Regions from separate parts of the Janthinobacterium lyxosi genome, predicted to be linked through region 2. Evidence: predicted binding sites of a transcription regulator. Region 2 holds the regulator's gene; the other holds the start of a gene.
What was found. The regulator NrdR, encoded in region 2, represses ribonucleotide reductase genes. The targets are predictions, from matches to a motif close to CACNANATNTNGTG.
Positions count from the first base shown of each region.

Region 1: ACQ4WP_RS23345 (ribonucleoside-diphosphate reductase subunit alpha) is a predicted target of NrdR. The motif match lies at 2,691-2,704, and genes of this name have one in related genera.

Region 1 is NZ_JBNYXM010000029.1:3,970-8,165, reverse strand. It holds gene ACQ4WP_RS23345 (ribonucleoside-diphosphate reductase subunit alpha) at 1-2,435, opposite strand, end outside; gene ampD (1,6-anhydro-N-acetylmuramyl-L-alanine amidase AmpD) at 2,818-3,429, opposite strand; gene ACQ4WP_RS23335 (sigma 54-interacting transcriptional regulator) at 3,429-4,196, opposite strand, start outside.
Region 2 is NZ_JBNYXM010000035.1:11,972-16,167, forward strand. It holds ZMP/ZTP riboswitch at 1-31, shown strand, start outside; gene glyA (serine hydroxymethyltransferase) at 143-1,390, shown strand; gene nrdR (transcriptional regulator NrdR) at 1,535-1,999, shown strand; gene pilV (type IV pilus modification protein PilV) at 2,231-2,815, shown strand; gene ACQ4WP_RS24940 (PilW family protein) at 2,821-3,789, shown strand; gene ACQ4WP_RS24945 (pilus assembly PilX family protein) at 3,874-4,196, shown strand, end outside.

The sequences.
Region 1 (4,196 bases), on a different contig from region 2:
AGGTCGCGCACCAGGTAGCCGTTGATCTCGGTGAATTCGCCCGACAGGTTCGATTTCACGTACAGGTTCTGGAACGTCGGCTCGATACAGGCCGACACGCCGATGATGTTCGAAATCGTCGCCGTCGGGGCGATCGCCACGCAGTTCGAGTTGCGCATGCCGAACTTGGCGATGCGTTCGCGCACCGGCGTCCAGTCCATGGCCGACGAGGAATCGACTTCCAGGTAGCCGCCGCGCTCTTCGGCCAGCAGTTTCACCGAGTCTTGCGGCAGGATGCCACGGTCCCACAGCGAACCGGCATACGATTCATAGCGGCCGCGCTCTTCGGCCAGTTCCGTCGAGGCCAGGTAGGCGTAGTAGCACACGGCTTCCATCGAGGTGTCGGCAAACGACACGGCGGCGTCCGAGGCGAACGGGATGCGCATCATGTGCAGGCAGTCCTGGAAGCCCATGACGCCCATGCCGACCGGACGATGGCGCATGTTCGAATTGCGTGCCTTCTCGACGGCGTAGTAATTGATGTCGATGACGTTGTCGAGCATGCGCATGGCGGTGCGGACGGTCTTGGCCAGCTTGACGTGATCGAGCTTGCCTTCTTTCATGTGCGCCGGCATGTTCACAGAACCGAGGTTGCAGACGGCGATTTCGTCAGGCCCCGTGTTCAGCGTGATTTCCGTGCATAGATTCGAGCTGTGGACGACGCCGACGTGCGACTGCGGGCTGCGGATGTTGCAAGGATCCTTGAACGTAATCCATGGGTGGCCCGTTTCAAACAGCATCGACAGCATCTTGCGCCACAGGTCCAGCGCGGCGATCTTTTTGAATGAGCGGATTTCGCCGGCGGCTGCCTTGGCTTCGTAGCCCAGGTAAGCCTTTTCAAAGGCTTTGCCGACCAGGTCGTGCAAGTCTGGCGTTTCGCTCGGCGAGAACAGGGTCCACTCGCCTTTTTCCATGACGCGCTTCATGAACATGTCGGGAATCCAGTTCGCCGTGTTCATGTCGTGCGTGCGGCGGCGGTCGTCGCCCGTGTTCTTGCGCAGGTCGAGGAATTCCTCGATGTCCATGTGCCAGGTTTCCAGGTAGGCGCAGACGGCGCCCTTGCGCTTGCCGCCCTGGTTGACTGCCACGGCCGTGTCGTTGACCACTTTCAGGAACGGCACCACGCCTTGCGACTTGCCGTTGGTGCCCTTGATGTGGGCGCCCAGGGCGCGCACTGGCGTCCAGTCGTTGCCCAGGCCGCCGGCGTACTTGGCCAGCAGCGCGTTGTCCTTGATGGCGTCGTAGATGCCTTCCAGGTCGTCCGAGACGGTGCTCAGGTAGCACGACGACAGCTGCGAGCGCAGGGTGCCCGAGTTGAACAGGGTCGGGGTCGAGCTCATGAAGTCGAACGAGGACAGCAGATTGTAGAACTCGATGGTGCGCGCTTCGCGGTCCGCCTCGTTCAGCGACAGGCCCATGGCCACGCGCATGTAGAACGCTTGCGGCATTTCGATGCGGACGTCATGGATGTGCAGGAAGTAGCGGTCATACAGGGTTTGCAGACCGATGTAGCCGAATTGCAAGTCGCGGTCGGCAACGATGGCCTTGGCCAGGCGTTCCAGGTCGAAGCTGGCGAGTACCGGGTTCAGCAGCTCGTTGGCGATGCCCTTGGCGATATATTGCGGGAAATACGTCAGGTACTCGGCAGCAGCGGCCGCTTGCGGCACTTCCTTGCCGAACACTTCCTTGCGCACCGTGTGCAGCAGGATGCGGGCCGTGACCTGGCTGTAGGCCGGATCTTTTTCCATCAGCGCGCGCGCCGCCAGGATGGCCGACTTGTGCAGCTCTTCGACAGGCACGCCGTCGTACAGGTTCTTCACCGTTTCAGCCAGGATGGCGTCGGCATCGACGTGCTTTTCCAGGCCGGCGCAGGCGGCGTTGATCAGGTCGCGCACTTCCTGCATGTCCAGCAGACGGCGCACGCCGTTATCAAGCACGTTCAATTGGGGTGCGGTCACTTGCGCGGAAGCGCCCAGCGCTTCCTTCTGCAGGCGGCGCTCTTCCATGTGCTTGGCGCGGTACAGCACGTAGGCACGCGCCACGTCGTGCTCGCCCGAACGCATCAGCGACAGTTCCACCTGGTCTTGCACGTCTTCGATATGGAAGGTGCCGCCGCCCGGCTGGCGGCGCACCAGCGCGGCGACGACGCCGTCCGTCAGCTGTTCCACCAGTTCGCGGATGCGCGCCGAAGCTGCGCCCTGGCCGCCGTTAACGGCCAAAAACGCCTTGGTCATGGCGATGGCGATCTTCGAAGGCTCAAATGCCACCACCGCGCCGTTGCGACGGAGGATGCGATAGTCGCCCAATGCCGCGCCCGTGCTCGCCACGCTGTTGGCCGCGCCTGGCGCTGGCGATACTGGCGTTGGATGGATGGAAATATCTTGTGGTGATTGCATTGAAGCTCCCGTTGTCAGCTAAAGTCAGCCTGCAGTTTTGCTGCCGCGTGTGTTGTTGAATAGAACGCCCGATGGTCAGGGTTTCTTCAGGTGTTTGTTGTCAAATAGTAAATAATACACAGCCAGAAATCATACGGCCAACCTGTACAGCCCGGCTGGCGCGAAACACGATCAAGGGTGATGAAACGCCAGTTCCCGTTGCCATATCAACAAACAGGGTAGCTTTGGTAATAATTCTGAAAACGTCTGTGATGGCACTACATATAGTCTTTAAATCCAAGGTATGCACTAATTGTAGTGCCCATCGAAAGGCGATGCAATAGTTTTCCGGCATCCGCCAACGTAATTTTTTGTATTTTCATATACGATTTCGGTTGACTTTTCAGGGCATGGATGGAAAGCCCAATCCCCGCGTAGTAAGCGCTAACGCAGGCTGCCCGCGCGCAGTTCCCATCCAGCATTCTTGATAAAAATGCCAGTCAAAAAACGGTCCCGGATCCGTCTTCCGCCCCGGTGCAATATGCTCGTGGCCGCGCACCTGGGACAAGCCATAGCGCGCCACCAGCGCCGCCGTCAGCGCCGCCAGCACGCGGTATTGCTGCGACTGGAAGGGGACAAAGTCCGTGCCTTCCATTTCGATACCGATGGAATAGCCATTGCACTGCGGGCGTCCTTCGAATGTGGATGCGCCAGCATGCCAGGCACGTTGATCAGCAGAAACATATTGCAACAGCGCACCATCGCGCCGCACAAAAAAGTGCGCCGACACCTGCAAGCCACGCAGGTCGGCGAAAGAAGGATCGGCATTATAATCTACCCGGCCGGTAAACAAGTCCGACACATGCGGTCCACCAAAGTGGCCGCCCGGCAAGCTGATGTTATGGATCACCAGCAAGTCGACTTGCGCACCTTCCGGGCGCGCATCCTGGTACGGCGAGTCATAGCGCAGCGCGCCGTCGCACCAGCCGTCATCATCTATCGTCCATGCTGTCATCAAGGTAGCGCTTCCTGTATCATCAATTTCTGCATGCGGTAACGCAACTGGCGCACGCTGAGACCCAGTTGGCGCGCCGCCCGTGCGCGGTGATAGCACGCCTGCACCAGCGCCTGCATGATCATGTCGCGCTCGGCCTGGCGCAAATACATGTCCAGCGGCAAGACCGGAGCTACGCCGCACGCCGCCATGCCCGGCAGGCACAGTTGCCGCTCCGGCAAGGCCGGCGCCGCTCGCAACGGGGGGATGCCCGCCGCTGACTGCAGGCCCAGCCCGTCGAGCGTGATCACGCCGCCATCGGCAAAGGCCAGTGCCCGTTCCAGCATATTTTCCAGTTCGCGCACATTGCCGGGAAACGCATACGCGGCCAGGGCCGCCAGCACCGGCGGCGCCAGGCTCACGGCCCGGCCCGGTGCCAGACGCGCCAGGATTACCTCACATAATACCTGCAGATCGCCGCGCCGCTCACGCAGCGGCGGCAGCGCCAACTCGATTACATTGAGGCGATAAAACAGATCCTGGCGAAACGTGCCGGCGGTCACGCCGCGCGCCAGGCCATGCTGGCTGGCGCACAGAATGCGCACGTCGACGGCTTCGTCGCTACTGCCGCCCAGCTTGCGCACGCGGCGCTCCTGCAGCACGCGCAACAGCTTCACCTGCATGGCCAGCGGCAGATCATCGACTTCATCGAGCAGCAAACTGCCGCCATGGGCCGCCTGGAACAATCCCTGGCGCTCGTGCAGCGCGCCCGTATAGGCGCCCGGCCG
Region 2 (4,196 bases):
TTTTCATCAGCCGTTCGCCTGGGTAGCCACTATGGAAAAGCACGAAGAGGCTGCCTGTCCAATGTTGTTATTCACTTAACGCCGGCTCCCCTCATTCGATCCAACCTGCCAGTACAAGCACCCTCATACTTGGAGTTTTTACATGTTTGCAAAAGATCATACCCTCGCCAACGTCGATCCTGAATTGTTCGCCGTCATTCAAAAAGAGAACACGCGCCAGCACGACCACATCGAACTGATCGCGTCGGAGAACTACACCTCGCCAGCCGTCATGGAAGCGCAAGGCTCGCAACTGACCAACAAGTATGCCGAAGGCTATCCGGGCAAGCGCTACTACGGCGGCTGCGAATTCGTCGACATCGCCGAACAACTGGCCATCGACCGCGTGAAAAAACTGTTCGGTGCCGAATGCGCGAACGTGCAGCCGAACTCCGGCTCGCAGGCGAACCAGGGCGTGTTCTTTGCCATGCTGAAACCAGGCGACCTGATCATGGGTATGTCGCTGGCCGAAGGCGGCCACCTGACCCACGGCATGCCGCTGAACATGTCCGGCAAATGGTTCGACGTGGTGTCGTATGGTTTGACGGCGGAAGAAGATATCGACTACGAGGCGATGGAACGCCTGGCCCGCGAACGCAAGCCTAAGCTGATCATCGCCGGCGCGTCGGCCTTCTCGAAAAAGATCGACTTCGAGCGTTTCGGCAAGATCGCCAAGGAAGTGGGCGCCTACTTCATGGTCGACATGGCCCACTACGCGGGCCTGATCGCCGCCGGCCTGTACCCGAACCCGGTGCCGTTCGCCGACTTCGTCACCTCGACCACGCACAAATCATTGCGCGGCCCGCGCGGCGGCATCATCCTGATGAAGGCTGAACACGAAAAAGCCATCAACTCGGCCATCTTCCCTGGCATCCAGGGCGGCCCGCTGATGCACGTGATCGCCGGCAAGGCCGTTGCCTTCAAGGAAGCGCTGAGCCCTGACTTCGTCGAATACCAGAAGCAAGTGATCAAGAACGCCGACGTGCTGGCGAAAACCCTGATCAAGCGCGGCCTGCGCATCGTGTCCGGCGGCACCGAGTCGCACGTCATGCTGGTCGACCTGCGCGCCAAGAACCTGACGGGCAAGGAAGCCGAAGCCATCCTCGGTTCCGCGCACATCACCTGCAACAAGAACGGCATCCCGAACGACCCGCAAAAACCCTTCGTCACCTCGGGCATCCGCCTGGGCAGCCCGGCGATGACGACGCGCGGTTTCAAGGAAGCGCAAGCGGAAGAAGTGGGCAACCTGATCGCCGACGTGCTGGATAATCCGCATGACGCCGCCACCATCGAGCGCGTCAAAGCGGCCGTGAAAGTACTGGCCGACGCGCACCCTGTGTACGCTGCATAATTATTTGTCCAGAATGTGTCATACGGAGTAAGATTCTGTCTGACACATTCCAGTCGTGCCCAAGGGCGCCCGGAGTGATTCGGGCGCCCTTTGTACAAGGGCGGCGATTTCCCGTAATTATTACTATAAAGTTGTAGCCAGCCCATGAAATGTCCATTTTGCCAGCATGGCGATACCCAGGTTCTCGATACGCGCGTATCGGAGGAAGGGGATGCCATTCGGCGCCGCCGCCGCTGCGGCAAATGCGACAAGCGTTTTACCACCTACGAACGCATTGAACTTATCATGCCGGCCGTCGTCAAAAAGAATGGCAGCCGGACGGAGTTCGCTGCGGATAAGTTGCGCGGCAGTTTGATGCTGGCCTTGCGCAAGCGTCCCGTCGCGGCCGCCTCTGTGGATACGGCCATCGCCTCCATCCAGGAAAAATTGCTGACCAGCGGCTTGCGCGAAGTCGATTCCGGCTATATCGGCGAACTGGTCATGCAAGAACTCAAGCGTCTCGACAAGATCGCCTACATCCGCTTCGCCTCCGTCTACAAGAATTTCGAAGACCTGGCCGAGTTCCAGGATGCGATTGCCGAAGTGGGGCAGGCGCGCAGCAAGCCCTGACGTTCACATTGTCGAACACGGGGCTGGTCGTGCGCCCTGTTTTCACCACGCCAGCGCTCGCCTGGCAAGCCGCCTGATCAATCCAGGCGCTTTTTCCCCCTTCTTTTTCTCCTTTTCGCGGCGACGTTTGCGCTGCCTCATACCTGCGTTTTTGCGCGCGCCTATCGTGTAGCTGGGCCGGGCGTTCGTGCGGCTCCAGTCCGGGTTTGATTCTGTCAGCAGGAGAAGCTCATGCATAGCGGCGCGCGTGGTCCCATGGATGGCAGCAGCCTCGTCGAGGTGCTGGTGTCGCTGCTGCTGTTGGCGCTGGGTCTGCTCGGTGCCAGCATCCTGCAACTGAGCTCCCTGCGCGCGCGCCATGAGTCGGCGCTATTGTCGGCTGGCGTGCAACTGGCCGCCGGCATGGCCGAGCGCATGCGGGCGAACAGCGTGCTCATGCATGGCCCCGATACGGGCAATCCCTACCTGAACGTGGCCTACGCGGCGGCGGACGGCGCCGACGCTGGCGGCGGTGCGCCGGACTGTTTCGGCGCTGCCGCCTGCGGCGCGGCGCAGCTGGCGCAGTTCGACATCGCCGAGTGGAAACAGCAGCTGCAATCGGCCTTGCCCGGCGCGCGCCTGCATATCTGCCGCGATGCTCCCGCGTGGGACGCTGCCGCCCAGGGCTTGCACTGGGCCTGCAGTGGCGGCAAGGGCGCGCCCATCGTCATCAAGCTGGGCTGGCGCGCCCGCCTGCCAGATGGCTCGCCCGCCGTGAATGCGGCAGGCGAGTTGCTGCCCAGGCTGGCATTCCAGCTGGGGGGAGGCGGTGCATGAATGGCATGCCTATCGCATGGCACCGGCAGCGCGGCATGAGCCTGGTCGAATTGCTGGTGGCCCTGTCGCTGGGTGCGCTGCTGATGCTGGCGGCCAGCACCATGCTGCTGGCGGCCAGCGGCAGCTATGGCGACCAGTCCGCCAGTGCGCGCCTGGACGACAACGGCCGCTATGCGCTCGATACCATCGCCCGGGCCGTGCGCCAGACGGCATATGTGAACTGGGACAGCAGCGCCGCGCCCGTTGCCCATGCGGCGCATGACAGCGCGAATATCGCCGGGCTCGACGCGCACAGCCTGGGCAAGAACAGCGAGGGCATCAGCGGCGCGCTACCCGGCGCCCTGCATGGCAGCGATGTGCTGGCCCTGCGCTATTACGGCGCCGGCAAGGAAGAGGGCGGCGACGGTTCCGTGCTCAATTGCGCCGGCTTTGGCGTGGGCGCCGCGCAAACGGAGGTGCAGCGGGGCTGGAGCATTTTCTACGTGGCGCAGGGCGCCGATGGCGAGGGCGAGCTGCGCTGCAAATATCGTGGCGCGAACGGCTGGGGCGCGGACGCCATCATCCGCGGTGTTGACGGTTTTCAGGTGCTGTATGGCCTCGATACGGATACGCCGCCCGACGGCGTGGCGAACCGCTATGTCAATGCCAGCGCGCTCGACGCCTACGATGCGGCGCTGTTGCTGGCGGGCGCGGATGCGGCCGCACGTCAGCGCGATTTTCACCGCCGCACGCACTGGAAGCGCGTGGCCAGCGTGCGCGTGGCGCTGCTGTTGCATGGCGAGGCGGGCCAGCTGGACAAGATAGCGGAACTGGGGCCGGCACAGTTCGACCTGTTCGGCAAGGCGTATGCCGAGGCGCACGGCGCCGGTGACACGGGCGTGCGCATCGCGCGCGCGTCCTTGCCCGCCGCAACGCGCTCCAGGCTGCGGCAACTGGTGCAGACGAGCATCATGCTGCGCAACGGGCCGACCTAGGCGGGCGGCGCGATGGCTGGCGCGGGTGTCCGCTGTTGCGAACCTTGGTGCGCAGCTCGTGTACGTCACGGTGGCGCCACCCTCGTGTATGTGCTGTGCCTGCTGGTGATCATCTTGCTGCTGGGCATATCGGCGGCGCAGATCGCCTTGCAGGGCGAAAAGGCGGCACGCGGCGAGCGCGACCGGCAGATCGCGTTTCAGGCGGCGGAGGAGGCATTGGTGGATGCGCAGGACGATATCGAAGGCTTGCCTGGCGCGCCGGGGCGTAGCAGCCTCTTCGCACCAGGCAGTGCGGCCGGGTTCGCGGACGGCTGTGGCGAGGGAGGCGCACTCGGCCTGTGCCTGCCCGCAGCCCCGGACGCGCCGGCGCTCTGGTTAAGTATGGACCTCGATGGCGCCGAAGGGGG